4 regions of the Actinomadura sp. 3N508 genome follow, and region 1 is predicted to be linked to each of the others. Evidence: riboswitches for the same ligand, from Rfam matches in the RefSeq annotation. Region 1 holds a riboswitch; each other region holds the start of a gene.

Region 1 (7,190 bases):
TGCCGCCGATGCCGCACGACCTGCCGAAGGTGGTGGCCGACGACGACCTCCCGCTCGTCGAGGAGGCCGTGCAGACGATGTTCTCGCGCCGGGAGCCGGTGGAGGCGGAGCACCGCGTGACGGGCCGGGACGGGGCGCCGCGGCACCTATGGGTGTTCGCCGAGCCGGTGCTGGCCGAGTCGGGGCTGCCGGTGTCGATCAACATCGTCTCGCAGGACATCACCCGGCGGCGCGGGGTGGAGCGGGCGCTGGCGGAGACCCGGCGGCAGATGCTGAAGCAGCAGGAGCGGATGGCGCAGGAGCGGCGGGTCGCGGTGACGCTGCGCCGCGCGATCCTGCCGGACGAGGACGAGGTGGAGCAGCTGCCGGGCCTGCGCATCGCGATCCGCGCGCTGGCGGCGGAGAGCACCGCCCGCATCGGCGGCGACTGGTTCGCGACCCGGGTGTTCCCGGAGGGCCGGTCGCTGTTCGCGATCGGCGACGCGGCCGGGCACGGCCTGCCCGCGGCGGCGTCGATGGCGCGCACCCGGAACGGACTGCTGGGCCTGACCTGCACCAAGGAGCCGCCAGGACGGCTGGTGGGCTGGCTGAACGAGCTGGTCAGCAGCATGGACCCGCCGGCGACGGGCACCGCCGTCATCGCCCAGTTCGATCCGTACGGGCGCGTCCTGGAGTGGACGTGCGCGGGGCATCCGCCGCCGATCCTGATCCGGGACGGGCGCGCGGTGCCGATGGAGGTCGTCCGCGATCCGATGCTCGGCGCGGTGCCCGACTGGGACTACATGACGATCACGACCCGGCTCAGCCCCGGCGACATGCTCTTCCTCTACACCGACGGCCTCGTGGAGCGCAGGGACGCCGACCTGGACGAGCGCATCGACCGCCTCACCGGCATCCTGCGGGACTGCGCGACGCAGCCCGAGCGGATGCTGGACGACGTCCTCGCGCGCATGGAGCACGACAGGGCGGCCGACGACACCACGATGTTCGCCCTGCACGTGGAGTGACCGGCACCACCGCTGACCTGCGATCATCGCCCTGTGTGATGTGCGCCTCACCCGGATGGGCCGGAGGGCCCTGACGGGGCGGGGCGGGCCGCCGCCGGGCGCGTGAAATGGATCTTCTTTACCATTTGATCGGCGACCGGTAAGCCCAGGTGGCAAAGGGCTGAGAGGCAGTTCCATAAAGATCGGGAACACGCCCGGCCCTGGTGGTGTTGATGCTTCCTTGAGAGGGCTTTGAACCGGCCGGACCGAGTTTTGTGCCTGGTTTGCTTTCCTTGACAAGGTTGGTACCTTCTTACCGAATCACGCAACGCACTCCATGCGTTGCCACCGGCCGTGCCAAGCGCGGCCGAGGATCGCGGAGCGGATGCCGCACGCGATGCGCGCCCGTCGAGGCGTGCGCTCAGATCAAGATCAGTCACTGAGATCTATCCGTATGCGCCGCGATGCGGTGCGAGGCCGAGTCCGTCCTGGTCCACCCGACCGGACGGAGCCGGGGACCCAAGGTTCCAGGGGTGAATCGGCGCGTCCTAGAGCCGCGCCGTAGGGCTGCTTCCATGCCCGAATCCGTCAGCTAACCCGGTAGGCGTCATGGGAGACAAGGAGATTCCCCGCATGACCGGTCGTTTCGATCGACTTTCCCTGAAGACCCTTACGTCCGAGGACAAGGCCGTCGGCGTCGCCGTGGGCGCCGTCCTCGCGGGAGCCGTCGGGCTCGCGGTCGTCAACCCGCTCACCGGCGGCGCCGTGGCCGAGGCCCCGGCCCAGGCGGCCGCGGCCGCCGAGAAGGCCGGCGTGCCGGTCAGCGCCCCCAAGGCGAAGAACGCCGGGACGCTCTCGGCCAACGAGGCCCGCGCGCAGGGCTACAAGGTCCCGCCGCGCGCGGTCAAGCCCGACGAGGTGATCAAGCTCGCGCAGAAGCAGGTCGGCATCTCCGAGGGCAAGGGCGGCATGACCAAGTTCCACAAGTGGTACGTGTCGACCCCGCACGCCGCCGCGACCGCCGAGCGCGACGGAGGCTTCTCCGTCAAGGACTACAACGGCGCGCAGTGGTGCAACATGTTCGTCTCCTGGCTCGGCGCCCAGACCGGCGTGAAGAACATGGGCTGGGACGCCTACACCGTCCAGCACGCCAAGTGGTTCAAGAAGACCGACCGCTGGGGCAAGTCCGCCAAGCCCGGCGCCGTGGTGTTCTTCGACTGGGACAAGGGCTCGCGCGGCAAGATCGGCGACATCGACCACGTCGGCCTCGTCGTGAAGGACAACGGGAACGGCACCGTCAACACGATCGAGGGCAACACCGAGAACGCGGTGAACAAGAAGACCCGCGACAAGTCCGAGATCGTCGGCTACGGCTACCCCGACTACGCGTCCTGACCCTCCTGACGCGGTACCGGGCGTCTGCCATTGCGGCGCCGTCCGAATCATTTGATCGGGGTCGCGTGAACCGCGTGATCTGAAAGACGTCATCCGAAGGCGTCCGGTTTCGGCCGGGCGCCTTCCGACGTTCCAGGGACGCTCTCCCATGCCGCCGCCGAAGATGGGTAAAGCCAAGCGTTGACAGGCTTTGATCGTTCTTGGACCTCATCACGGCGTTCCGGGAAAGGAACCCGTGCACGCGTCCGGTAAGGGGCCCGGGACGCGCGGGGGAGGGGGGACCCATGCGGGTGCGCCCGGACGTCACCGTCGTCGTGATCGCCTACAACGACGTGCGGCGGCTGCCGCGGGCGGTCGCCTCCACGCTGGCGCAGTCGCTGGGCGGCGTCGAGACGGTGATCGTCGACGACGCGAGCACCGACGGGACGGGCGAGGCCGCCGACCGGCTGGCCGCCGCGCATCCGGGCCGGGTCCGCGCCGTCCACCTGGCGTCCAACTCCGGCGGCTGCGGGCGGCCCCGCAACGCCGGGATCGAGGCGGCGGCCGGACGGTACGTGATGTTCCTCGACAGCGACGACCTGCTGGACAGGCACGCCTGCCTCAACCTGTTCGCCGCCGCCGAGGACGCGGGCGCCGACCTCGCCTCCGGGCTGTGCGACCGGATCTTCCTGGACGTGCCGCCGGGCGCGAAGGGACGCATCCGCCCCTGGTTTCCGTGGCTCTACCGGCGAAGGGCCGTCTACGGGCCACTGCGGGAGCACCCCGATCTCCTCTACGACACGCTGTCGACCAACAAGGCGTACCGGCGCGATTTCCTGGACGAGCACGGCCTGCGCTTCGTCGAGCAGCTCCACTACGAAGATCTTCTGTTCACCGCTGAGGCGTACCTGGCGGCCGGACGGACGGCGCTGATCCCGCACCGCGTCTACAACTGGCTGGTGCGGGAGCGCACGCCGGCGCCGTCGATCTCCAACCGGCGCGCCGACCTGGCCAACTTCGCCGACCGGCTGGAGATCCACCGCCGTATCGACATGCTGTTCGCGCTGCGCGGCGCCTACGACCTGCGCCTCGCCAAGGACGTCAAGTTCGTCAACCATGATCTTGGCCTCTACCTGCGCGAACTGCGTGACCGGGATCCGGGCTATAGGTCGCGTTTCCTCGACCTGGCGGCGGGCTACCTGGCCGAGCTCGATCCCCGGGTGTTCGAGGAGGCCCAACCGCTGCCCGCGATAGCCGCGTACCTGATCCGGGAGGGCGATCACGCGGCCGCGCTCGCCGCCGCCGAGCACGGCGGCGCCGTCAAGCGGCCCGAGCTGCGCGCGCAGCTCGTGGAGCGGGACGGGCGGGTGTTCTGGGGCACGAGCCGCCCGCGCGGGACGCTCGGGCGCCGCATCCTCGACGTCACCGACTTCGGCTTCCACCTGCGGCCGCTCAAGGACCTTCGCCCGGCGAACACGGTGACGCGGCTGGAGGTGCGGGGCGGGCGCGTCCGGATGGCCGGGCACGTGCTGAACCCGCTGGGCCGGATCCGTCCGGACGCGAAGCTGTCGGCCATTCTTGAGTTCGGCGACCGGCGGCGCCGGGCCCGGAAGGGGCGGGTCCGCGCGGCCGTTTGGCACGAGGGGGACCGGCTCGCCTGGCGGGCCGAGTTCGATCCGCGGCGGCGCATCCGGCCGGTCGGGTTCCTCGATCCGGTCTGGGACGTGCGCCTCCGCGTCCGGGTGGACGGCGAGGACGTGGTCACCCGGCCCGGCGAGGGCCCCGGCTCGCCGCCGCTGGGCGGTGTCGAGCTGCCCGTCCGGCCCCGGCTGACGCGGCTCGCCGCCGACCGGCTCCGCTCCTACGTCACCGCAGGCGGGCATCTGGCGTTCTTCCTGGAGACGGGCTCGCCGTGGGCGCGGCTCGCGGGGGCCACGGCGCGGCGCGCCGCCACGTCCCCGGCCGGGCGGCTGGCGTGGCGGGCCCTGGGGCTGCGGGCCCGGCGGACGGAGAAGGCCGTCCGCCGCACGCTGACGTCCCGCAAGACCAAGATCGCCGTGTTCAACCGCGTGCTCAGCCGGCTGCCCGTCCGGCACGGCCTGGCGGTCTTCGAGAGCCATATGGGCAGGCATTACTCGGACAACCCCAAGTACATCTACCGGGAGCTGCGCAGATCGGGGCGGCCGGTGGACGCCGTGTGGTCGTACGCGTCGTCCCCGAAGGGCTTCCCGCGAGACGCGAGGCTCGTGCGGCGCGGGTCGTGGGCCTACTTCCTCGCGCTCGCGCGAGCCCGGTACTGGATCGACAACCAGGGTTTTCCGGATGGTCTCCGCAAGCGCCCCGAGACCACCTACATCCAGACCTGGCACGGATCGGCGTTCAAGCTGATGGGCCAGGACCAGCCGCGCGTCAAGAGCGGCCCGGCCGCCGAACGGGCCCGGCTGCGGCGGATGGCGGAGCGGTTCGACTGCTTCCTCGTCCGGTCCGGGCACGACGTGGAGACGCTGTGCGCGGGGCTCGGCGTCCGGACCGGGCTGCTCCCGGCCGGGTATCCGCGCAACGACCCGCTGGTGAACGGCGTGGACGGCGATCCAGAGCTGGCCGCCGAGGTCGACGGGCTCCGCCGCTCGCTCGGCCTGGACGCGGGCGACGGGCGCCGCGCCGTCCTGTACGCGCCGACGTTCGCCACCGGGCCGAAGGGCCGCCCGGCCCGGCCGCTGGAGCCGCCCATCGACCCCGGCGTGTTCGCGCGGGAGCTGGGGGAGGAGTTCGTGCTGCTCGTCCGGCCGCACTACCTGTGCCGCGCGAACCTCCCGCCGGGCGCGCACGCGGTCATGCGGGACGTCGGCGACGTGCCCGACGTCGTCCCGCTGCTGCTCCTCGCGGACGCGCTGATCACCGACCACTCCTCGATCATGTTCGACTTCGCGCTGCTCGACCGGCCGATCGTCCTGCACCTCCCGGAGGGCCGGGACCGCGCCGCCGGCTACTTCGACCTCGAACGGCACGCCCCCGGCCCGATCACCCGCACCGAGGACGAGCTCGTCGCCGCGCTCGCCGCCCTCGACGGCGCCGACGCCGCGCACGCCCCCCGCCGCCGCGCGTTCGCCGAGCGGTTCGGCGAGCACGACCGCGGCACCGCGGCCCGCACGGTGGCGGACCGCTGTTTCCCGGCCGCCCGGCCGCGCCAGAGGGGGGATGACCATGGCCGCACCGCGTGACGTCTTCATCGTGTGCAACGACGCCGACGACATGGGCGGGCTGCAACGCTGGGCGCATCACATGGCGCGGCTGCTCGCGGGGCGCGGCGACCGCGTCACGCTCGTCGGGATCACCCGCGGGACGCGGCCCTACCACCACGGCCGGGACGGCTCCTACGCCGTCGAGGTGCTGCACCGGGAATGGCGCCCGCCCGCGATGGCCCGGCGCCCGGCGACGCTCCGCCAGCGCCTGGACGTGCCGGCGCGCGCCCGCGACCTGTGGCGGCGGTCCGTCCAGCGGCGCGGCGCCGCCCGCCTGTCGGAGCTGTTCGCGGGCGCCCGCCCCGGCTCGGTCGTGATCGCGGCGCAGGTCTGGGCGATGGAGTGGGTCCGGCTGGCCGACACCTCCGGGCTGCGGGTCGTGGGCATGAGCCACGAGTCGTACGCGGCGACCCGCGCGTCGTCGCGGTACCGCCGGGTCAGGGAGCACTACGCGGACGCCGACCGGATGCTCGTGCTCACCGCCGAGGACGCCGACGCCTGGGCCCGCGACGGCATGACCAACGTCGACTACATCCCCAACGCCCTGCACGTCGCGCCGGACGTGCATCCCACGCTCGCTCTCCCCGTCGTGGCCTGCGTCGGCCGCCTCTCCTACGAGAAGGGCGTGGACCTGCTGCTGGAGGCATGGGAACGGGTCTCCGCGCGCCATCCGGGCTGGCGGCTGCACATCTACGGCAGCGGGCCGGAAGGCGAGCGGCTGAAGGTACAGGCGGCCACGGCCGGGCTGCTGGGCGGGCCCGGGCTGCGCGGGTCGGTGGAGTTCAGGGGTGTGGTCGCGGACGTGGAGGAGGCGCTCCTCGAGGCGTCGGTCCTCGCGCTGCCGTCGCGGGCCGAGGGATTCCCGATGTCGGTGCTGGAGGCGATGGCGTACGGGCTCCCGACGGTCGCGTTCGACTGCGCGCCGGGCGTCCGGGCGCTGCTGGACGAGCGCACCGGGGCCCTGGTGGAGCCGGGCGACACCGCCGCGTTCGCCCGCGAGCTGGAACGCCTCATCGAGGACCGGGACCTGCGCCGGGCCCTCGGCGCCCAGGCCCGCGCCTCGGTGCTGCGGTTCCACCCGGACACGGTCCTCGAACGCTGGGACCGCCTGTTCGACCTCCTGTACCGCGATCTGCCGTCCGGCGACGTGACGGACGAGCCCGCGGAGCCCGCCGAGCGCGTGGAGCCCGCCGAGCGCGTGGAGCCCGCCGAGCGCGCTGCGCCTGCGAAGGAGCCCGCCGTGGAGGCCGATTCTTTCTAACAAGTGTTTGGTAGAGTTCGCGGCGTGAAGGAGAACGAGTCCCCGGCGGACCGGGCGTTCCGCGCCGAGGTTCGCGACTGGCTCCACGCGAACCTGGCGGGCGAGTTCGCGCACGCCCGCGGGCTCGGCGGGCCGGGACGCGAGCACGAGGCGTTCGAGGAGCGGCTCGCCTGGGAGCGGCACATGGCCGCCGCCGGCTGGACGTGCGTGGGCTGGCCCGAGGAGCACGGCGGGCGCGGCGCCACCGTCCGGCAGCAGGTGATCTTCAACGAGGAGTACGCGCTCGCCGGCGCCCCCGCCAGGGTCGGCCACATCGGCGAGAACCTC
Region 2 (7,190 bases), 730 kb from region 1:
TGACCATGAAGGCATGGGGGGCGGCGGGCGTCAGCATCACCCGCACCACCAACTCCCAGTACGCCGCCACCAGGCGGGTGGACAAGAGCGACCTGCAGCCCGGCGACCTGGTGTTCTTCAGCGGTCTCGGCCATGTCGGCATCTACGCGGGCAACGGGAAGATGGTCCACGCCCCGAGCACGGGCAAGAACGTCCAGGAAGTGAGCATCACCTCGGGCTACTACCTGAGCAACTACTACGGCGCCGGGCGTCCCTGACGTCCCGCTCCGCCCGCCGCTCGCGCGGCCGGACGGACCGTCTTCACCAACGGACCAGGCTTTGACCTGGTCCGTTGTTGATTTTGTGGGGGTTTGCCTTCTGTTGGGGCTTTGGTACCTTGTCACCACTCGCGGCGCCCTCCAGACGCCGTGGCCCCCGCGACGCCCACCAGGTGCCGCGGCCCGCGCGGCGCATTCCTCCGCCGCGTGACGGGCGGCGCGAGCCACGCGCCTCTCCCCTCCCGGCGGCGCGCTCCACGCGTCGCCCGCGGCACCGCGACGGTGCCGCGACGGTCTCACGCAGACCTCGCCCGACCCCAGCCGACGTGCGCACGCCCGCAGCGTGCATGGCGCTGAGAGCGCTGCCGCGGCGGCCCCGAGGGTCAGGCGCCGGACGGTCCCGGTGACGGGCCGCCGTCCGCACACAACATCAGGCGCCGCTCTTTCGCACGCGGGAGACAGGTCCCGCGCACGGGCCCCATATCGCCCCCAGGATCGCAGCGGCAGCGCCGAATCCGCCGACGCGCGGAACCGGGGACCCATAACCGCCGGAGTCCAGGGACCGTCCCTGGACGGCAATTCCCGGCGCCCGGGGTGAATCGGTGCGCCCTCCCGGAACGATCCGGTGAGAGCCCGCCGTAGGGCCACTTCCTCGCCCGAACCCGTCAGCTAACCCGGTAGGCGTCCGGAAGAGACGAAGGAGTGAAACCCGCAGCGTTACCTGGGCGTGGTCGCCCTCGTGCGACCACGCCCACCTCATCCCTGTGCGCTTCGCGCGGGCGATCCGCCCGCCGGAGTATCCCCATCCGACCGGCGCGCCCGCCCCCGGGCCGCCATCGCCGAGTCCGCGGACCGCCCTGCGCATGCGCGGCGGGACGCGGAGCCGGGGACCCACCTGTGTCCTTTCGGGGTGAATCGGCCTGCCCGCGTGCGGGCCGTAGGGCGGCTTCCACGCCCGAACCCGTCAGCTAACCCGGTAGGCGGCATGGAAGTCGAGGAGATCCCCCCGTGCCAGGCATCAACCGCAAGAAGACCCCGGGCAGGCACCGCAAGCCCAGCACCCGGACCATCACATGGCGGGCGACCGGCGGCGTCGTCGTCGGCGCCGCCGTCCTCGGCACCGCCGCGGCCACCGCGCACGCGTCGGTATTGCCGTTCGGGCCGCTGCCCGCCACGAACACGTCCTCCGAGATGGCGGCCACCGGGAAGGACGCGCGCGTGACCGCGTCCAAGGACCACAAGAAGGACGAGCCGAACCGCAGGAACAGCACCAGGAAGAACGCGACCGCCAAGGGCGGCGGTGCACCGGCGAAGCCGGCCGGAAAGGCGGCCGCGAAATCGCGGCCCACCGCCGCGGAGGCCATCAGGCTCGCCAGGTCGCAGGTGGGGATCGCGGAGAACGGCGGCGGCGAGACCAAGTTCCAGAAGTGGTACATGGGTACGTCCCGCGCGCAGGAGACGCTCGCACGCGACGGCGGCTCCCTCGGCGGCTACGGCGACGCGAACTGGTGCGACATGTTCATCTCCTGGATCGGCGAGCAGATCGGCTTCACCGACCAGATCGGCAGCGACGCCTGGACCGTCGCCCACGCCCGCTGGTTCCAGGCCAACGGCCGCTGGGGCACCGAGCCCAGGCCCGGCGCGATCGTCTTCTTCGCGTGGGACGGCCGCAAGTCCAGCGGCGCCATCCGGCACGTCGGCATGGTGATCAAGAAGGTCGACGACGACACGATCGAGGCCGTCGAGGGCAACACCGGCAACGCGGTCCGGATCAAGCAGCGCTCGAGCAGCGACATCGTCGGCTACGGATACCCCGACTACAAGTCGTGACGCCCGGCTCGCCGCCCCCGCGCCCTGCATAGGATCGCGCGCATGGAAGACGGCTCCGGCGCGGACGACGCCCCCGGCGGCCCCGGCGGCCCCGTCACGCGGCGCAGGGCATTGGCCCTCGGCGTGGGCGGGGCCGGGGTGCTTCTCGGCGGCGTCACGGGCCTCCTCGCCACTCGCTCCGGCCGCGAAGAGACGCCCCCGAGCCACGAGACCAGAGCAATGGGCCGGTACGAGGCCGGTGACGCGGCGGCCGTCCTCGGCAACCGCGCGCGGGCCGTGAAGTCCGGTGACCGGACGGCCTTCCTCGCGACGGTAGGCTCCGCGCCCGCCGCGTTCCAGGCCGCCCAGTCCCGCCTCTACGACAACCTCCGCAAGCTCCCCCTGCACGGTTGGCGCGAACAGGTCGTGACCGTCCAGGCCGCGGACGCGGAGAGCGGCGCCACGGTCGTCCGCGTCAATGTGCGCTACAGGCTGCGCGGTTTCGACCGAGGCGACGTGGTCCGCACCGGGTACCTGGCCCTGGCCCAGCGCTCCGGCACCTGGACGATCGTCGGCGACGGCTCGTCCCACGGTTTCCACGACGACGCCGAGATCTGGGCCGGCGGCCCCCTGTCGGTCGTCGGGGGCCGCGCGAGCCTCGTCATCGGGGACGCCACCGGCCTCGGCGAGATCGCGAGACGCCTGGACGAGGCAGTGCCGGTCGTCAGCGACGTCGCGGGCACGGGATGGGCGCGGCGGGCCGTCGCGCTCGTGCCCGCCGGCGCCGCCCTCGCGTCCGCGCTCGCCGGTCCCGGGCAGCGCCTCGACGAGATCGCCGCGCTCGCGACCATCGTCCCGCCCGCCGGCGGGGGCCGGGGTCCGGGCGGCGACCGCGTCATCGTCTCCCCCGGCACCTTCGGCCGACTGAACGACGTCGGGCGCGACGTCGTCCTCACCCACGAGCTGACGCACGTCGCGACCGGCGCCGCCCGCGACCGCAGGACGCCGGGGTGGCTCGTCGAGGGCTTCGCCGACTATGTCGCCTATCGCGGGTCGAAGATCGGGGTCCGGGCCGCGGCGGGCGAGCTGCGCCGCGAGGTGGCGGCGGGGCGGATCCCGTCCGCGCTGCCCGCCTCGGGCGCGTTCGCCGGCGGCTCGGCGCGCCTCAGCCAGGCCTACCAGGAGGCCTGGCTCGCCTGCCGGATGATCGCCGACCGGTACGGTGAGGCGACGCTCGTGCGGCTCTACCGGACCGCCGGGCGCGTCCCGGAGGCCACCGCGCTGCGGGAGGTGCTGGGTCTCACCCGGGCGGGCTTCACCGCCCGATGGCGCGACTACCTGAAGAAGGAGCTCACGTGAGGGAGCGAACGGCCGGCGGAATGCGGACGCCGCGGATCGCCGCCGCCGTCGCCGCCGGGGTGCTGTTCGCCGCCGTCGCGGCCGTCCTCGCCCTGACGACGCCCTGGAACCCGCTGCCCGGCACCGTGCCCGGCGGGCGCGTGGAACGCGATCCGGCGCTCGACTTCTCCCCGTCCGAGATCGCCCGGTCCAGGGCGTTCGACTCGGCCCTCACCCCGCCCGCCTACACGGGCCTCCTCGCCGGCCTGCTCCTGATCTTCGCGCTGGGCTTCACGCCGCTCGGCGCGCGGTTCATCGGCTGGGTCACCGCCCGCACCCGCCGCCGATTCCTCCGGATCGTCCTCGCGACCCTGGCGCTGACGGCGCTGCTGCGCGCCGCCGGGCTGCCGTTCGACATCTGGAGCGAGTCGGTGCTGCGCCGGTACGGGCTGTCGACGCAGTCCTGGCCCGCGTGGCTCACGGACCAGCTCAAGTCCCTCGCCGTCACCTGGGTCATCTACACGATCGCGCTGCTGCTCCTGTACGCGGTCGTGCGTCGCTTCCCGCGCTACTGGTGGACGGGCGCCGCCACGGGCGGCTTCCTCCTCGTCGTCCTGGTGTCGTTCATCTACCCGATCGCCGTCGAGCCGGTGTTCAACAAGTTCCACTCGCTGCGGCAGGGGCCGCTGCGCACCGAGCTGCTGGCGATGGCCGAGCGGGACGGCGTGCCCGTCGAGGACGTGCTCGTCGCCGACGCGTCCCGCCGGACGACGTCGCTGAACGCCTACGTCTCCGGGTTCGGGTCGACGCGCCGCATTGTCCTGTACGACACGCTGCTGAGGTCGCCGCCCGCCCGGGTCAAGTCGATCGTCGCGCACGAGCTCGGCCACGCCAAGCGCGACGACGTCCTGTACGGGACGCTCGTGGGCGCGCTCGGCATCGCCGGGGCGATCTGCCTGCTGTACCTCCTGATGACCTCCCCGCGGCTCCTGCGCCGGGCCGGGGTCGCCCCCACCGGCCCGCCCGAGGACCGCTCGGGCGGGGCGGCGGATCCGCGGTCGATCGCGCTGGTCCTCGCGCTGGTGGCGGCCGGGACGCAGCTCGGCGCCCCGGCCCAGAACCTCGTCAGCCGCCGGATCGAGGCCCGCGCGGACGCGCACGCGCTGAACCTCACCCGCGACCCGGCGACGTTCGTGTCGATGCAGCACGAGCTGTCGGTGCGCAACATCTCCGACCTGAACCCCGACGCGATGGAGTACCTGCTCTGGCTGACGCACCCGCCGGGCCCCGACCGGATCGCCATGGCCCGCACCTGGGCGCGACTGCATCACGTCCCAGAGCCGCCTCCGCTGCGCTAGCCCAGCGGCCGGGCCCGGGTCAGTCGCTCTCGGCGCGCGGCTTGTCCGGACGCTGCGCGCCCTGCTGCTGTGCCGAAAGCGTCGCGGCGTCCGCGCGCGGCGCCGTCGTCACCGACCGCTGCAGCGCGCTGCCCTTCACCCACTCGTTCCAGTTCATCTGCCAGAAGCCCCAGCCGTTGTCCGGTTCGAGCTCCCGGTCCGAGCCGGTCACCGTCACCACGTCGCCGCGCTGGGCTAGGCCGTAGAACCACTTCGCGTTGGACGGGCTGATGTTGATGCAGCCGTGGCTGACGTTCGCGCTGCCCTGGCTGCCGACCGACCACGGCGCGCTGTGCACGTACTCGCCGCTCTCGGAGATCCGCACGGACTTGTACACGGTGAGGCTGTAACCGCCGGGGCTTCCGGGGCTGACCCCCATCCAGTCGGACGTCATGACGGTGGGGTCTTCCTTGGCCATCGTCAGGTGGACGCCGTTGGTGGTCGTGTACTTCTCCGTTCCGCCCCTGCCCATGCTGGTCGGGATGGTGCGGACCTTCTTGCCGTTGACCTTCACCACCATCTTGTGGCTGTCCTCGCCCGCCGTGGAGATGTGCGAGTCGCCGACCTTGAAGTCGACGGCATAGTTCTTGCCGCCGTACACGTCCCCGCCGGTGCGGACACCGCTCAGGTGGGCCTGGAAGCTCACCTTGGTCTGGGCGGGCCAGTACTGCCTGGTCCGGAAGACGACCTCCTGGTCGCCGAACCAGTGCCAGGCGCCCTCGACGGTCTTGTCGGCGCGCACCTCCAGCGCCTGCTCGACCGCCTTCCTGTCCTGCACCGGCCGCTCGAACTGCATGATGATCGGGATGCCGACGCCGACCGTCTCCTGGTCGTAGGGCGCCTCGATCGTCACCTTGTTCGTCTTCGCGACCTTGGCGGTGGTGAAGCGGCTGCTGACCGTCTCGGTCCTGCCGTCCTCGCCGACCGCCGTCGCGCCGACCGTGTACGTCGCGCCCGGTTCGAGCGTCCAGCGCGACCGCCATCGCGTCCGGTCGGCGTTCAGGTCGCCCTCCACCTGCCCGCGGCCGGACGTCACGGTCACGTTCGCGATGCTGCCGCGGTACGCCTGGACGGCGATGGGGCTGTCCGGCCTGAGCTGCCCCCCGCCGCCCGCCGGCGACACCGTGAGCTCCACGGCGTCCCGGCCGTCCGCCTCGCCGCCGCCCGTGCACGCCGCGGCGCCCGCGACCATGCCGGCGCCGATGAGCACGGCCGCCGTCCGCCGCCCCCGGTCTCCCGGTCCTGAGCCACCCACCCGCATGTGGTCCCCCCGGTCGTCCTACTGGGCGATCGATCCGCCTCCCCAGCCACGTCGCTGGAACGGCGCCCAGTATGTGAAAGGGCCGGTACCCGAAAAAATCGGACACCGGCCCCTCATGGGGTTCTTTTACTGGTCAATGGGCGAAACTGATCAATGGGCGAAATGACCCCGGTAGTACTCGAAGACCAGGCCGATCGTCGACAGCAGCATCGCGGCGGCGCCGAGGATGACCAGCCACCAGCCGAACACGATGCCGAGCGAGATGGCCGCGGCCGACAGCCCGACGTACAGCGGCCACCAGCTGTGCGGGCTGAAGAAGCCCAGCTCGCCGGCCGCGTCCGCGATGTTCCCCTCGGGGTCGTCCTCGTACAGCGGGCCGCCGTTGGCGGCCTCGAGGCGCCGGACGGTGAAGTGGATGTAGAACCCGATGAGCCCGGCGAGCCCGACCGAGATCCCCAGCGCCGTCGTGCCCGTCCAGTCCTTCGACCAGAGCCAGTACACGATGTCGGTCGCCAGGAAGAACAGCGCGGACCCGTAGAACATGAACGCCTGGACGCGCATCGGCTACTCCCCCTTCGCCCCGGCCAGCTCGCCCTTGGCGCCCACATGCGGGTGGTGCAGGTCGAACGCCGGCCGCTCGGAACGGATCTTCGGAATCGAGTTGAAGTTGTGCCGCGGCGGCGGGCACGACGTCGCCCACTCCAGCGACGCGCCGTAGCCCCACGGGTCGTCGACCTCGACGCGCTTGCCCCGCTTCCACGTGATGTACACGTTGTAGAAGAACGGCAGCATGGACGCCCCGAGGACGAACGAGAAGATGCTGGAGACCTCGTTCAGGCCCGCGAACTCGTCGGCGTAGTCGGCGTACCGGCGGGGCATGCCCGCCGCGCCCAGCCAGTGCTGGACGAGGAACGTGCCGTGGAAGCCGATGAACAGCAGCCAGAAGTGGACCTTGCCGAGGAAGTCGTTCAGCATCTTGCCGGTCCACTTCGGCCACCAGAAGTAGAAGCCCGCGAACATCGCGAACACCACGGTGCCGAACACGACGTAGTGGAAGTGCGCCACCACGAAGTAGGAGTCGGAGAGCTGGAAGTCCATCGGCGGCGACGCCAGGATGACGCCGGTGAG
Region 3 (7,190 bases), on a different contig from region 1:
CGGGACGTGGACGTCGGCGTACAGGCCGTCCAGTAGCGGGTCGCCGGTGACCGGGTCGGTCCAGGTGGCGCCCTCGGGCTCGACGATCAGCGCGCCGAACAGCCCGTGCGACTGGGAGCCGTGCTCGCCGCCGCGGAGGTCGGCGAGGTCGCCGAAGAAGAACACGCCCTCGTGGACGGCGTCCCACTCGTAGACGATCGAGCCGCCCGGCGCGACGGCCGAGTCCGGGTTCCGGCCGACGGCGCCCCCGTCGGCGGCCATGACCCGGTGCCCGACGCCCTTGGCGTGGATCCCGGCCCGCTGCCGCAGCTCGTTGCGGAACCGGACGACGACCCGCTCGCCGACGCGCGCCCGCAGCACCAGCGGGCGGACGAGCGGATGCGGGTCGGGAAGCAGTTCCGGGTGCTCCAGCGGGTCGGGGAAGGGCGTCGGAAAACTGTCCCTGACCTTGTTGAGCTCGGTCTCGTGCTCGGCTAGCGTGAAGATCATTCCGTTGCGGTCGTGGTCGCCGTGCGCGTCGAAGACGATGGGAACGTGCAGCGCGACGACGTCGTACACCCTCTTCACGGGCATCTGTGAATTCCCCCTGAAACTCCCGTTGTCTCGGCGGCCGCCGGCCCTCTGCCGGCGGCGGCCATCGGCCTGCGCGGGGTGTGCGGGGTTTGCGAGCTGCGCGGGGCGTGCGGGGTTTGCGGGGTCCACTGCGCGGGATGCGCGAGGTGCTGACAGGTATGACGAACTGGGCAGTCAAGATGTTCCGCCCCAATCTGGTCAGCGTCCATCCAGTGCGCGCGGCGGCTCTCGGCGAGTGCCGAAAACGCGGTAAGGCCCGGCCTTAAAGGGCTTAGAAAACGCAATGTTAATTGTTAATAAGACGCAAAGGCAAAGTGTTGACCAAGTCAGCGCGACCCGAATACCCTCTCGGATGATTCTCCAGACCGAGAGAATCGCCATTGACGTGTTGACGTCAAAGTCACCGCAAATCCGCTGGTAAAACCACCGGCGCGATGCGTGTGCGGCGAAGGCGTCGACCACGAACCCCCTGAGAGATCCGACCCATGAAGAACGCCACACGTACGGCGATCGCGGTGGGCGCTGCCCTGCTCCTCCCCATGCTGGCGACCGCCACCACCGCCTCCGCCTCCATCGATCCCCCCGCCTCCGACGCCGCTCCGGTGCCCAGCAAGGTCACCATCGGCGTCGAGACCATCAACGGCTCCGGCTGCCCCGCCGGCACCACGAAGGTCACCCCCTCGCACGGCAACACCGCCTTCACCGTCACCTACGAGAAGTACGTGGCCTGGGCGGGCGACAACGCGCCGTCGACGGATTTCCGGAAGAACTGTCAGCTCAGCGTGCAGGTCGACGCGCCGGAGGGCTACACCTACGCGGTCGTCGGGATCGAGTCCCGCGGCTATGCCCACCTCGAGGCCGGGGCCACCGCGATCCGCCGCACGAACTACTACTTCCAGGGCAACTCTGAGTCGCAGACCGTCACGCACACGCTCAAGGGCCCGTTCGACGACGACTGGAAGTTCGCCGACAAGACCGACTCCCAGGGCCGGGTCTACAAGCCCTGCGGCAAGGACCGCAACCTGAACATCAACACCGAACTGCGGGTGGACAAGGGCGACTCGACCAAGTCCAGTTTCATCGCAATGGAATCCGCGCGCGGGAACTCCGTCTACCACCTCGTGTGGAAACGCTGCGACTGATACCCGGCGGACCGAAAAGGCGAGCCTGATCGGATGGTCGCCATCTGATCACGCAACGTCGCCGAATTCGGACAGATCATGAACCGGAGGGGGAGGCGCCCGCGCCTCCCCCTCCGGCCGCCTTGACTCGCGCATGCGAACGCCCGGCCGAGGGGTACCCGGCCGGGCGTTGCCTTGCGTTATGTGAGTTTCTTCGGGCGGTAGGCCTTGTACTCGCTGCCGGAGTCAAGGCCGTAGTCGCGCTCCCGGTAGTCGGTGCCGTACCGGCCCCGCTGCTCGTACGCCCAGTAGGACGTGCGCTCCTTGTTCGACCACTTCTCGAAGATGACGACGTGGCGCGTGGTGTTGGTGCCCTGGGCGTCCATGACGAGGTCGCCCTTCTTCAGCTCGTCCATGGTGATGCGCTCGGTGTACTCGGACGAGGTGAGGCCCTGGGTGTTGGGGCCCGGCTTCTCCAGCCCCAGCGTCATCGAGACGAAGCCGGAGCAGTCGGCGCGGTACCCGTTGTGGCTGCGGAGCTGGCTGTAGCGCACCCGGTCGCCCGTGCCCGGGTTCCAGGTCTTGGCCCGCTCGATCACCTGGGACCGGGCGTCCAGCGTGGTGGACTTCTTGGCGTCGGCCTTCTTGCGGGACGCTTCCGGCGCGCCCTTCTGCTGGCCGGGGAGGACTCCGACGGCGGCGACCTGGTCGCCGGCGCGCGCGCCGGAGCCCGGGTCGGAGTCGGACCCGATCGACGCCTGCGCGGTGCCCGCGACCACGCCGAAGAAGGCGAGGCCGAACAGCGCGCCGGTGGCACGGGGTCCTAGGGGAAAGCGGTTCTTGGAGTGCTTGCCTGTCAAGGGGTCTCCTTGGCTTCCAGGACGCCTACCGGGTTAGCTGACGGGTTCGGACGTGGAAGTCGTCCTTCGACCTGGGGGCAGGCCGATTCACCCCAGTGCAAGATGTGGGTCCCCGGCTCCGCGCGACGGCGGACTCGGCGTTGCCGCTGCGATCCTGAGGGCATGACGGCCCATCCGCGGGACCCTTGTGTCCCGCGTGCGAAAGAGCGGCGCTGATGGTGCGGCGCCCCAGGAGGGGGCGCAGCTCTGCGAACCGGTCCTGGTTTCGCTCAGCGCCCGCACGTCGGCGTGCGCATGGCCGGGCTGAGGAACGGGGTCTCGGGGAGACCGCACGGCAGGACCGTCACGAGACGACGCGTGGGTCGCGCCGCCGCCACCCCCGTCCGGCGACGCCGTCCGGGGGACCGTGTCCGGACGGACACGGTGCGGCAAAACGCCTGGCGGGCGCCTTGATGAGCGACAAGCTACTCCGTACCCCAATAGAAGGCAAACCCGGACAAAATCAACAACACCCCAGCTCAGCCCCCACCTCAGCCACGGCTGCGGGTCGTGCGGCCGGAGGCGCCCCGCGCCGGAGGTCGCACGACCCGACGACGCGGGCGACCGGAGCGACGCCGCACACGCCCGTCACGGGCACGGCAGACCGCAGGGGCGGCATGAGGATCGCCTGCGTCGCGACGGGGGTTCTAGGGGGTCGCCCCCCTGGGCTAACAGGGCGGGGCTAGGGCGGTGATGCCGCGGGCTTGTGCCACTGCGTTTGCGGCCCATGCGCCTGACTGCGGGCCCGGAGGGAAGTGGGTCGTGTGGTGGAAGCCGGGGCCGGTGACGGAGACGGTCACGAAGCCCAGGTAGCGGCGCTCCTTCATCAGCAGGAAGAGCAGGCCCAGCAGGCAGAACCAGGCGAAGACGATCGCCAGGACGATGGCCACCACCGGGATTCCCTCGGTCACCTGGGTGGAGTCCTGGATGGTCCAGGTGGCGCCGTGCAGCGGGTAACTCCCGTACGGGAGGATGACGTGCGTGCCCGTCAGCGAGATATCGCCGATTTGCAGCAGGACGGGGTCGGCTCCGCCGTGTGGAATCGGATACATCCACTCACCTCTGTTCGAATGAGGTCCGTCGCCGTGAGTGATGGTCCCACGCTATTGCGGTCAGTAACAGGGGCTGCGCTTGATCACGTTTGAGTTGCGGAGCGATCAGCCGTCCTTGTCGGAATTGGGGTGCTTTCGTAGATTCTCGTGGGAACGGGGGCCCTGTTCCTCGCGGCGCCGTCATTCGTCACCGGCCGAGACCCGGTCCGGAACGGGTATGCGCCCCGATCTCCCCGAGGAGACGCCCATGACCGAGGTCAATCGCCGTGACCTGCTTGCCGGAGCCGCGGCCTTCGCCGGATTCGCCACCGTCGGGCTGCTGCCCGGCACCGCCGCCGCCGCGACCCGGCAGCGCCCCGGCGCGCTGCTGCCGCCCTCCCTCACCACCGGCGACAAGGCCGTGGTCGCCCGCATCGACGTCCGCCGGGCGCTGAAGCACCTGAAGGTGCTCAGCGACGGGATCGGCTGGCGCATCGCCGGGACCGAGTCCGAGCACCGCGCCGCCCGCTACATCGCCGGCGTGCTGCGCGACCTCGGCTACAAGGTCGAGCTGCAGCCCTTCCCCGTCGCGGACAAGAACCTGGCGGAGATCCGCGCCAGGGGCGAGCGGCTCTGGCAGTCCAGCGCCTCGCTGCAGGGCGCGACCGGCGAAGTCCGCGGAACCGTGCTGGACGTGGGCAAGGTCGTCGAGGTCCCGGACGACGCGGACGGCAGGCTGGTGGTGTTCGACCGCATCCCCGGCAAGGAGACCGACCAGGCCAAGGCCGCCGCGGCCGCGGGGGCCAAGGCGGCGCTCATCATCAACGCGCGCTCGGACACCTTCCCCGAGCGCAAGCCCGCCTCGTTCGCCCCCGCCCTCGCCGAGCCGGTCGCGATCCCGGTCCTCGGCCTCGCGGGGTACCACGGTGAGCGGATCCGCGCGGGTGCCGAGCGGCTCTCCATCGAGGTCACCAAGCACACCGGGATGACGTCGTACAACGTCCTGGCGGAGCGGAAGGCGACGCTGCCCAACCCCGACGGCAAGGCCGTCATCGTCAGCGCCCACTACGACAGCGTTCCCGGGTCGCCCGGCGCCAACGACGACGGCAGCGGGACGGTCCTGTGCCTGGAGCTGGCGCGCGTCCTGCGGCGGCTGCCCACCCAGCAGGCGATCCGCATCTACCTGTGGGGCGCGGAGGAGAACGGCCTGATCGGCTCCCGCTACTACGTGAAGGGGCTGGACGAGACCGGCGTCAAGCAGATCACCGGCTGCTTCCAGAACGACATGGTCGCCACCAGCCACCCGCCCGCGGAGACGTACTGGCTGCTGTCCGTGGACGGCAAGGACAACACCACCACCGCCGCGGTGAACGCCGCCGCGGAACGGCTCGGCTACGTCGACCAGACGCAGGGCCCCACCGCCCGCGGCTCCAGCGACCACGAGGCCTTCTTCGAGCGCGGCATCGCCGCGGGCAACTTCAGCTGGCGCGGCAACGAGGCGCCCAGCCAGCTGGAGCCGATCTACCACACGCCCGAGGACACGATCGCCCAGAACATCAGCCTGAAGCGGCTCAAGGTGTCGATGGAGATCATCGGCTGCGCCGCCTACGAGGTGGCGCGCCACAAGTAGCGGGGGAGAGGCGCCGCGTCTTCTGTCAGTAACCGTCCGCCATCGCCCGGCATCGTCCCGATCCGTGACGCATTGCCGGGCCTTGGCGCTGTAGGAGACGTCGGCGGTCCCCCGTAATGCACGGCCGCCGGCGGGGCCCCCGCGTCCTGGGTGTGATGCGGCCCGGCCCGGCCCCGCCCCCGTTTCCGTCCAGGTCACGCAGGGGCGGGGCCCCCACCGGGGCGGCCGAGGAACGCGATGAGCCGGTCGCCGGGGCCGGCGCCGGGCGGGACCTCCGCCGGTGCGGCGAACCGTGCGGGACGGTCGAGGTCGGCGACCACCAGCGGGCAGAGTTCGAGGATCCCCTCGGCCAGGCCGGGCGGGATCGGCCGGTCGTGCCCGCAGGAGCGGGCGATGTCCCAGCCGTGGACGGTGATCTCCAGGGCGCCGGTGCCGGTGAGGAAGCCGATGGGGAGCGGGCAGTCGTCGATCATGATCAGCCGGTCGCCGTCCGGGGCCGAGCAGGCGGCCAGCAGCCGCCGGGCGCGATCACGAACTCCGGCCACGAGATCATCGCCCGGGGCGGTCTGTTCGTTCAGCGCGACGTGGCCGGTGCCTAGTGCCTCGTGCAGTGCCGACAGGGAATCGTCCGCGTGTGCCAGGAGTGCCGCCAGGTCCCAGTCGCGGCATGGGGTGGGCGAGGCCATGGCCTCGGGTGTGACGAGGCTCAGGCTGCCCAGGGCGTAGGTGATGGCGCGCTCTAGGAGCTCGAATCCGTAGGCCGGTGTGGCGGCTTCGCTGTTCATCCGTCAGCGCGCGGACGCCATGGCCCGCGCCGGCAGGCTCGGCGGCAGGCCGAACGCCGGGAACAGGCCGGGGTCCTGGAACAGGGTGGCATGGCTGATCCCCGCGGCCGTCACGGTGAGGACCTGGATGAATGCCGCCCGGTGGCTGCCGTCGGGGCCGCGCAGGTAGGCGGCGAACGCGGGTTGCCCGTTCGCGGACGTCGGGTGCAGCTGCACCTCGCCCGCACGCAGCGGGCAGCACAGGGTCAGGTGGTCGCGGATGCCGGCGCGGCCCTGGAACCAGACGGGGAAGGGCGGCATCTCCCAGATCGCGTCCGCCGTGAACAGCTCGACGATGGCGTCGACGTCCTTGCCGGTGAACGCGTCGACGTACCGGTCGAGGAGCCGCCGCTGGTCCGCCGCCGACGGCTCGACGATCTCGTCCGCGGCGGGCGCCACCTTGCCGAGCTGGGTGCGGGCCCGCCGCAGCGCGCTGTGGACGGCGGTCGTCGTGGTGCCCAGGAGCTGCGCGACCTCGGCGGCGTGCCAGTTGAGCACGTCGCGCAGGATCAGCACGGCGCGCTGCCGGGGCGGCAGGTGCTGGAGGGCGGCGATGAACGCCAGCCGGACGCTCTCCCGCGCCACCACGGCCGCGGCCGGGTCGGCCATGTCGTCCGGGATCGGCTCCAGCCAGGGGACGTCGTGGCGCTCGGTGTGGTCGTCCAGCGGGTCGCCGGCCGGGGCGCCGAGGCCGCTCGGCAGCGGCCTGCGCTCGCGGTTCCGCAGCGCGGCCAGGCACACGCTGGTGGCGATCCGGTACAGCCAGGTGCGCATGGACGCGCGCCCCTCGAACCGGTCGTAGTACCGCCAGCCACGCAGGTAGGTCTCCTGGACGAGGTCTTCGGCGTCGTGCACGGAACCGAGCATGCGGTAGCAGTAGGCGGTCAGCTCCCGGCGAAACGGGCCGGCCTGGCTGAGGAAGTCCTCGGCGGCGGGGACGTCGGCATCGCGCGCACTCAAGATCATCGCCTCCTGGTGAGACCTGTCATCGGTACAGACACCCGCGGCACGGGAAAGTCATCGCCGCCGCGACGACTTTCCGGCCCGGACCGCATCAGTACTGGTGACCCGGGTCCGACCGTTGAGGGAGATCGACATGCCGGACACAATCT
Region 4 (7,190 bases), on a different contig from region 1:
TTCACCTCGAACCTCGGGATGTACGTCCCCGGCCACGACCTCACGACCCGGGACGCCTCCCCGTACGGGTCGGCGAGCCGTGTGCAGAACATCACACCGGGGATGGCCTACGACGAGGTCGAGCAGCGCATCAAGTCCGCCGTCGCCGAGCATTTCACCGACGTCCTGAACCGGCCGGAGCTGCTCAACCGGTTCGGCGACAACATCGTGGTGTTCGACTTCATCGCCGGCGAGGCCGCGCACAAGATCTTCGACCTGCAGTTCGCGAACATCTGCCGGCGCGTCTCCGACGAGCACCGGCTCGTCCTCGCCGTGAAGGGCGAGGCGCTGGAGACGCTGCGCGGCTGGTGCACCGAGGAGCTGGCCAAGGGCGGGCGCGGCATCGGCATGGCGCTGGAGTCCTACTTCGTGAACCCGCTGGCGCGCGCGCTGTTCGACCGGGAGCTCATCCCCGACGAGAAGATCACCGTGTCGGGCATCCGGCGCGAGGGCAGCATCGTCCACTTGGAGCTCCAGTGACGCCGTCGCGATCCAGGACGCGGGAGGTGGCCGAAGGCAGCCTCCCGCCGGAAGTGTTGCTCGCCAAGGCGCACTACCCGGTGACCACACTCGGCCCCGGGACCCGTGCGGGCATCTGGACGCAGGGCTGCACGCTGCACTGCCACGGCTGCCTGTCCCGCGACACGTGGGAGGCCGACCCGGGCAAGGCCGTGCCCGTCGAGACGCTGCTCGGCTGGCTGGAATCGCTGCCGGGCCCGGTGGACGGCGTGACCGTTTCCGGTGGTGAGCCGTTCGAGCAGCCGGCCGCGCTGGCGGCGCTGCTGCGCGGGGTCCGCGCGTGGCGGGACCGCAGGGACCATGAGACGATTGCATTGGACATATTGGTCTACAGCGGATATGTCTACTCTCGGCTCGCCCGCACCGCTGAGACGCGCGAGATCCTGGACATGTGCGACGCAGTGATCGCAGGGCCGTACGTCGATCGGCTCAACCCGGGGGGGCGACACTCCAGTGGAGGCTCTCTACTCTGGAGGGGGTCGGCCAACCAGCGTGTCGTGCCGCTGTCCCCGCTGGGGCGCGAGCGGTACGGGGCACTGGCCGACATCGGGAAGACTGGAGAGGTAACAGGGCCCCGAGTACAGGTGTCCGTGGACGAAGGGCCGGAGGGAAGGCGGGTGTACTACATCGGGATCCCGCGAAGGGGTGATATGGATCACCTCACGTCGAGGCTCGACCGCGCCGGGGTGCGCTCGGGGGATGTGTCATGGCGACCTTGAAATGTCCTGTCTGCGACGAACCGTTCCAGCAGGGTGACCTGCTCTGCATGAGCTGCGGGGCCAACCTCGCCCGCGCGGGCGGCGCCCAGCGGCAGGGCCCGGGCGGGTACGACGACCAGCAGCGGGGCTATCCGCCACCGCCGCCGCCGGGCCCGCAGCAGGGCGGCCAGCCGCAGTACGGCCCCCCGCCGGGGCAGCAGGGCGGCGGCCAGTACCAGCAGGCACCCGACCCGTACCAGCAGCAGGCCCCGCCCCCCGGCACGCCCGGGCAGTCCCCCGACCCCTGGGGGCAGCCGCAGCAGCAACAGCCGCAGCAGCCGGACCCGTGGGGCCAGCCGCCCATGCCGCAGCCCGATCAGCACGGGCAGCAGCAGCATGGGCAGGCCCCGTACGGGCAGCAGCCCGGCGGCCAGAGCCCGTCTCCTCAGCAGCAGCCCGGCGACCCGTGGGGCGCCCCGCCGCCCCAGCAGCAGCCCCAGCAGCAGGACCAGTGGGGCGCGCCGCAGCAGCAGCCCCCGATGCCCGACTACCAGCAGCCGGACCAGCAGTTCTCGCCCCCGCAGGACCAGTACTCTCCCCCACAGGACCAGTACTCCCCGCCGCCGCAGGAGCAGCCGTACCAGCCGCCGCAGGACCAATGGGGCGCACCACCGCAGCAGCAACAGCAGCAGCAGCGCGACCAGTGGGGCGCTCCGCAGCCGGGGCCGGGCGGTGACCAGTTCGGCGCGCCGCCGCCGCACGGAGGCCAGCCGCAGCACGGCGCGGGCCAGCCGCCGATGCCGCAGCACGGCCGCGAGGCGACGCTGCTGCCGCCCGACCACAACCAGGGGCGGCAGCCCGACGGCACGGCGTTCATGTGCCCGTACTGCGAGGCGGTCCTGCCCAACCCGAGCGCCGCGCAGTGCGACTCGTGTCTGCGCCCGCTGCCGCAGAAGGGCACGCCCACCCTGCGCGTGATGTTCCCCACGGGCGAGCTCAAGGTCTCCGTCGGCCAGCATCTGGTGCTCGGACGGGACGCGGGCCAGTCACCGGTGGCGTCCACGTTCACCCAGTACGACAACGTGTCGCGGCGTCACTCGACGGTGTGGCTCGACCCGTCAGGGACGGCGTGGGTGCGTGACGAGGGCTCCACCAACGGGACGTTCGTCAACGGCGAGCGGCTCCCGCGCGGCGTGGAGGCCCCGCTCCGCAACGGCGACCAGCTCCGCCTGGCCGCCGACGTGACCGGCACCGTCCAGCTGAACTGACGGCGACAGCGATAAAAGGGGGCGGCCCCGCGGTCATGAGAACCGCGGGGCCGCCCTTTTGACGTCGCTGTCTATGCCGTCGCTGTCTCCGATCAGCTGGCGCGCTTGGAGCGGGCGCGCATGCGTTCGCGCTCCTTGGCGTCCAGGACGACCTTCCGGATGCGGACGGCGCCCGGCGTGACCTCGACGCACTCGTCCTCGCGGCAGAACTCCAGCGCCTCCTCCAGCGACAGCAGCCGGGGCGGGGTGAGCCGCTCCAGCTCGTCGCCGGTGGACGAGCGCATGTTCGTGAGCTTCTTCTCCTTGGTGATGTTGACGTCCATGTCGTCGGACCGGGAGTTCTCCCCGACGATCATGCCCTCGTACACCTCGGTGGTCGGCCCGACGAAGAACGTGCCGCGGTCCTGCAGGTTCGTGATCGCGTACGCGGTGGCGGCACCGGAGCGGTCGGCGACCAGCGACCCGGACGGGCGCGTCCGCAGCTCCCCGAACCACGGCTCGTAGCTCTCGAACACGTGGTGCGCCATGCCGGTGCCGCGCGTCTCGGTCATGAACTCGGTGCGGAACCCGATCAGGCCGCGCGCCGGGACGAGGAACTCCATCCGGATCCAGCCGGTGCCGTGGTTCGTCATGTGCTCCATGCGGCCCTTGCGGACGGCCAGGAGCTGCGTGACGGCGCCGAGGTGCTCCTCGGGGATGTCGACGGTGAGCCGCTCGACCGGCTCGTGCTTCTTCCCGTCGATGATCTTCGTCACGACCTGCGGCTTGCCGATCGTCAGCTCGTAGCCCTCGCGGCGCATGTTCTCGACGAGGATCGCGAGGGCCAGCTCGCCGCGACCCTGCACCTCCCACGCGTCGGGACGCTCCGTCGGCAGCACCCGGATCGACACGTTGCCGACCAGCTCCCGGTCGAGCCTGTCCTTGACCATCCGGGCGGTGACCTTGGTGCCCTTCTCGCGGCCGGCCATCGGCCCGGTGTTGGTGCCGACGGTCATCGAGATCGCGGGCTCGTCCACGGTGATCAGCGGCAGCGGGCGCGGGTCGTCCGGGTCGGCGATGGTGTCGCCGATCATGATGTCGGGGATGCCGGCGATCGCGATGATGTCGCCGGGGCCCGCCGCCTCGGCGGGCTTGCGCTCGAGCGCGTCCGTCATCAGCAGCTCGGTGATCTTGACGCGGTCGACGCTGCCGTCGTGCCGGAACCAGGCGACCTGCTGGCCCTTCTTGATCGTTCCGGCGTGGATGCGGCAGAGCGCGATCCGGCCGAGGTAGCTGGAGGCGTCGAGGTTGGTCACGTGGGCCTGGAGCGGGGCGTCCGGGTCGTAGGCCGGCGCCGGGATCGTGCCGGTGATGACCGTGAACAGCGGCTCCAGGTCGGGGCTCGCGGGCATCTCGCCGTCGGCGGGCTTGTCGAGCGAGGCCCGCCCCGCCCGGCCGGACGCGTACACGATCGGGAAGTCGATCTGGGCCTCGTCGGCGTCGAGGTCCATGAACAGCTCGTACGTCTCGTCCACGACCTCGTCGATGCGGGCGTCGGGACGGTCGGTCTTGTTCACCACCAGGATCACCGGCAGCTTGGCCTCAAGGGCCTTGCGCAGCACGAACCGGGTCTGCGGGAGGGGGCCCTCGCTGGCGTCCACCAGCAGGACGACGCCGTCCACCATCGACAGCCCGCGCTCGACCTCGCCGCCGAAGTCGGCGTGGCCGGGGGTGTCGATGATGTTGATCGTCAGCCCGCCGTGCCTGACCGCGGTGTTCTTCGCGAGGATGGTGATCCCCTTCTCGCGCTCCAGGTCGTTGGAGTCGAGCACGCGGTCGTCGACGTCCTGGTTCTCGCGGAAGGCGCCGGACTGCCAGAGCATGGCGTCGACCAGCGTCGTCTTTCCGTGGTCGACGTGAGCGACGATCGCGACGTTCCGGAGGTCGTCGCGCGTGGAGATGGGCATGCGGGCTCGCCTTGCGTGAGAGTTCGGGATCCGCCGCTGACACACGGCAGCCCCCATTCTACTTGGCTCGGCATACCACCCATCCCGGGCGATCGGCGTCCCCCACCCCCGATTGGCCAACTTTGCTGATCCTTTGTAATGTGCCCGAGGTCCGGCCGTCTGGAGCCCCATCCCCTCGGGGCTGCGGCCGGAGCGCCGAATCTCCCGACCGCGGGAGAACCGGGGACCCATAACCCCTGGGGTGAATCGACGCATGTCGTAGGGCGACTCCTGGCCCGAACCCGTCAGCTAACCCGGTAGGCGCGCGAGGAGAGGAGAACACCGGCTTGGCACCGGATCCCCACCGGCGGCGCCGTATCACGCCCGCCGCCGCGGCGACCATGCTCCTGATCGGCCTCGGCGCCACCGCGCCCGCCGTCGCGCACGCCGCCCAGCCGTCCGGACGCGGCCTGCCCGCCGCCGCACCGACCCCGGCCCCATCCTCGCTTCCGACGACGGAGAAGGGCCTGCTCAAGAGCCTGGACGCGCTGAACGAAGAGGCCGAGATCCTCACCGAGAGGTACAACAAGACGCGCGTCGAGCTGGGCAAGGCGCAGAAGGCGCAGAAGGCCGCCGCACAGCAGGCCGCGACACTGCGCGTCCAGGCCGCGCCGGCCCGGGAGCGGCTCGGCCAGCTGGCCGCGGCGAACTACATGTCCGGCTCCCCCGACATGATCTTCGGCGCGAACGGCTCCCCGGAGGGCCTGTCCGACCGCGCCTACCTCGCGCAGAACCAGACGACCGCCGTCCAGGCCCTGCAGAAGCAGATCGACCGGGCGGACACGGCCCAGCGCACCGCCGAGGCGAAGATCGCCCAGGTCGAGCGGGCGGCGGCGGACGCGGAGAAGGCCCGCCAGGCCGCCAAGGCCAAGGTGGCGGAAGTCACCAAGCGCCTCGACAAGCTGACCACCACGCACGTCCGCGACCCGCGCAGCGGCCTGCGCGCCACCGTGAAGGGCTCCGGCCTCCCCGCCAAGATGGCCCGCAAGGCGCTCACCAAACTCGGCGCCCCCTACGTGTGGGCCGCCGCAGGACCGAACTCCTTCGACTGCTCCGGCCTGGTCGTCTGGGCCTACACCAAGGTCGGCAAGCCCGGCCTGCCGCACTACACGGGCGACCTGTACGGCCTGGGGACGAAGGTCTCCCGAAGCGAACTCCGCTCCGGCGATCTGGTCTACTTCGGCGCCGGCCTCCACCACATGGGCATCTACCTGGCCGACGGCAAGTACCTGCACGCCCCGCAGACCGGCGACGTGGTGAAGATCTCCAAGCTCTCCGACCGCTCCGACTACGCGGGAGCCAACCGAATCGGCTAAGAGCCACAAGAACGTACGAGGCCCCTCCTGCGGCGCGGTAGGAGGGGCCTCGTGCTGTGTTTATTGCATTTCTCTCCTCCTTCGGGCCCTGGGGGCCCTCCATCGTCGAGAAAAGCACGCGATCGCTGGCATCGCTCCGTCTCGCCTGGCGGCTCGCTGCGCGATCAGGTTCTCGCAAGCTCGAACCTGCCTTCGGACGCGATCGCGAGTGTCGAGGTTGTTGCGGGGTTGCGGTGATGGCTGGGCGCCGTTATCCCGAGTAGACGTTCAGGTCTCTAGGAGGCCCTGGGTGGCTAGGGCATCTATTACTGGGAGGTCGCCTGGGAGCCAGGGGACGTCGTAGAGCTCGTTCTGGGTGAGCCAGCGGAGGGCCAGGTGTTCTAGGGCGCGGGGTTCGCCTTCGACTATGCGGGCCGTCCAGACGCGGAGGACGGCGCGTTCGCTCAGGTGCCAGTCGGTGCCGATCCTGCGGGTCAGGCGGACCTTGATGGCGAGTTCCTCGTGGCACTCGCGGATCAGGGCGTCCTCGTCGGACTCGCCCGGGTCGACCTTGCCGCCCGGCAGTTCCCAGCCGCCCGCCATGTGCGGCGGCTCGGCCCGCTGCGCGGTCAGCAGCCGGCCGTCACGGATGATCGCCGCGCCAACGACCACGAGCACGATGCCGACCAACCCCTCTCGGTGCTATTTCGCGGCGGCGGCCTCGACCTGCCGCGTCGCCTCTTGGACGATCTTCTCCAGGTGGCCGCCGTGCGCGCCGCGCCAGTAGAGCTGGCCGCAGTCGGCGCAGCGGCCGTAGACGTCGTAGCTGCGGCGGGTGCCCGCCTCCAGGTCGCGCTCGATCTCCTGCTTGTCTACCTGGACGAGTTCACCGTTGCAGGCGGTGCAACGGGTCCAGGGGCGCAGGGCGGGCGCGAAGCGGTCCAGGACGTCGCGGAGCTGGTCGTCGGGGCGCGAGCCGCGGACGTAGGCGCCGAACCACAGCGCGCGGCGGCGGAGCAGGCCGCGGTCCTGGGTGAGCAGGACGCGGCGCTCCTCGTTCGCCTGGACGACCAGCGCCGGGTCGTCCATGTCGTTGTGGTAGGCGGTGTCGAGGCCGAGAAGGCGCATCCGGCGGGCCAGCGTGCCGAGGTGCACGTCGAGGACGAAGCGCGGCGCGACCTGGCCCGGCTCCAGCGGGACGCGCTGCGGGCGCGGCACGGCCGCCACCAGTACCTCCGCGCCAGGGGCCGGACGGGTCGACGGGGCGACCGGCTCGCCGCCGACGGTCATCGGCCCCGCTTCGGGCAGCGGGACGCCGAGCGACTCCACGAGATGCCCGAGCGTCGAGGTTCCGTCGGCGGGCACGCGGCTCACCGGCTCGCGCCG

Evidence for each region. A riboswitch is a leader RNA that binds a small molecule or an ion and turns the genes downstream of it on or off. The one in region 1 is predicted to bind cyclic di-AMP.
Region 2: it holds a riboswitch for cyclic di-AMP, as region 1 does, so the genes downstream of both, ACH34S_RS14865 (CHAP domain-containing protein) here and ACH34S_RS11280 (CHAP domain-containing protein) in region 1, are expected to answer to the same signal.
Region 3: it holds a riboswitch for cyclic di-AMP, as region 1 does, so the genes downstream of both, ACH34S_RS26405 (NlpC/P60 family protein) here and ACH34S_RS11280 (CHAP domain-containing protein) in region 1, are expected to answer to the same signal.
Region 4: it holds a riboswitch for cyclic di-AMP, as region 1 does, so the genes downstream of both, ACH34S_RS34130 (NlpC/P60 family protein) here and ACH34S_RS11280 (CHAP domain-containing protein) in region 1, are expected to answer to the same signal.

What each region holds. Positions count from the first base shown of each region.
Region 1 covers NZ_JBIRAX010000003.1:37,148-44,337, reverse strand. The annotation lists gene ACH34S_RS11285 (PP2C family protein-serine/threonine phosphatase) at 1-1,007, shown strand, start outside; cyclic di-AMP (ydaO/yuaA leader) riboswitch at 1,452-1,609, shown strand; gene ACH34S_RS11280 (CHAP domain-containing protein) at 1,620-2,381, shown strand; gene ACH34S_RS11275 (CDP-glycerol glycerophosphotransferase family protein) at 2,666-5,581, shown strand; gene ACH34S_RS11270 (glycosyltransferase) at 5,565-6,863, shown strand; gene ACH34S_RS11265 (acyl-CoA dehydrogenase family protein) at 6,888-7,190, shown strand, end outside.
Region 2 covers NZ_JBIRAX010000003.1:764,460-771,649, forward strand. The annotation lists gene ACH34S_RS14860 (NlpC/P60 family protein) at 1-257, shown strand, start outside; cyclic di-AMP (ydaO/yuaA leader) riboswitch at 755-956, shown strand; cyclic di-AMP (ydaO/yuaA leader) riboswitch at 1,085-1,256, shown strand; gene ACH34S_RS14865 (CHAP domain-containing protein) at 1,266-2,087, shown strand; gene ACH34S_RS14870 (hypothetical protein) at 2,130-3,425, shown strand; gene ACH34S_RS14875 (M48 family metallopeptidase) at 3,422-4,762, shown strand; gene ACH34S_RS14880 (Ig-like domain-containing protein) at 4,782-6,011, opposite strand; gene ACH34S_RS14885 (cytochrome c oxidase subunit 4) at 6,213-6,623, opposite strand; gene ctaD (cytochrome c oxidase subunit I) at 6,627-7,190, opposite strand, start outside.
Region 3 covers NZ_JBIRAX010000007.1:438,443-445,632, reverse strand. The annotation lists gene ACH34S_RS26415 (multicopper oxidase domain-containing protein) at 1-573, opposite strand, end outside; gene ACH34S_RS26410 (DUF4360 domain-containing protein) at 1,059-1,715, shown strand; gene ACH34S_RS26405 (NlpC/P60 family protein) at 1,895-2,554, opposite strand; cyclic di-AMP (ydaO/yuaA leader) riboswitch at 2,562-2,704, opposite strand; gene ACH34S_RS26400 (hypothetical protein) at 3,262-3,645, opposite strand; gene ACH34S_RS26395 (M20/M25/M40 family metallo-hydrolase) at 3,893-5,254, shown strand; gene ACH34S_RS26390 (TIGR03086 family metal-binding protein) at 5,449-6,039, opposite strand; gene ACH34S_RS26385 (sigma-70 family RNA polymerase sigma factor) at 6,043-7,038, opposite strand; gene ACH34S_RS26380 (MFS transporter) at 7,175-7,190, shown strand, end outside.
Region 4 covers NZ_JBIRAX010000012.1:75,022-82,211, reverse strand. The annotation lists gene ACH34S_RS34150 (AAA family ATPase) at 1-519, shown strand, start outside; gene ACH34S_RS34145 (4Fe-4S single cluster domain-containing protein) at 546-1,277, shown strand; gene ACH34S_RS34140 (FHA domain-containing protein) at 1,265-2,524, shown strand; gene typA (translational GTPase TypA) at 2,617-4,470, opposite strand; cyclic di-AMP (ydaO/yuaA leader) riboswitch at 4,654-4,789, shown strand; gene ACH34S_RS34130 (NlpC/P60 family protein) at 4,797-5,825, shown strand; gene ACH34S_RS34125 ((deoxy)nucleoside triphosphate pyrophosphohydrolase) at 6,093-6,482, opposite strand; gene ACH34S_RS34120 (Mut7-C RNAse domain-containing protein) at 6,507-7,190, opposite strand, start outside.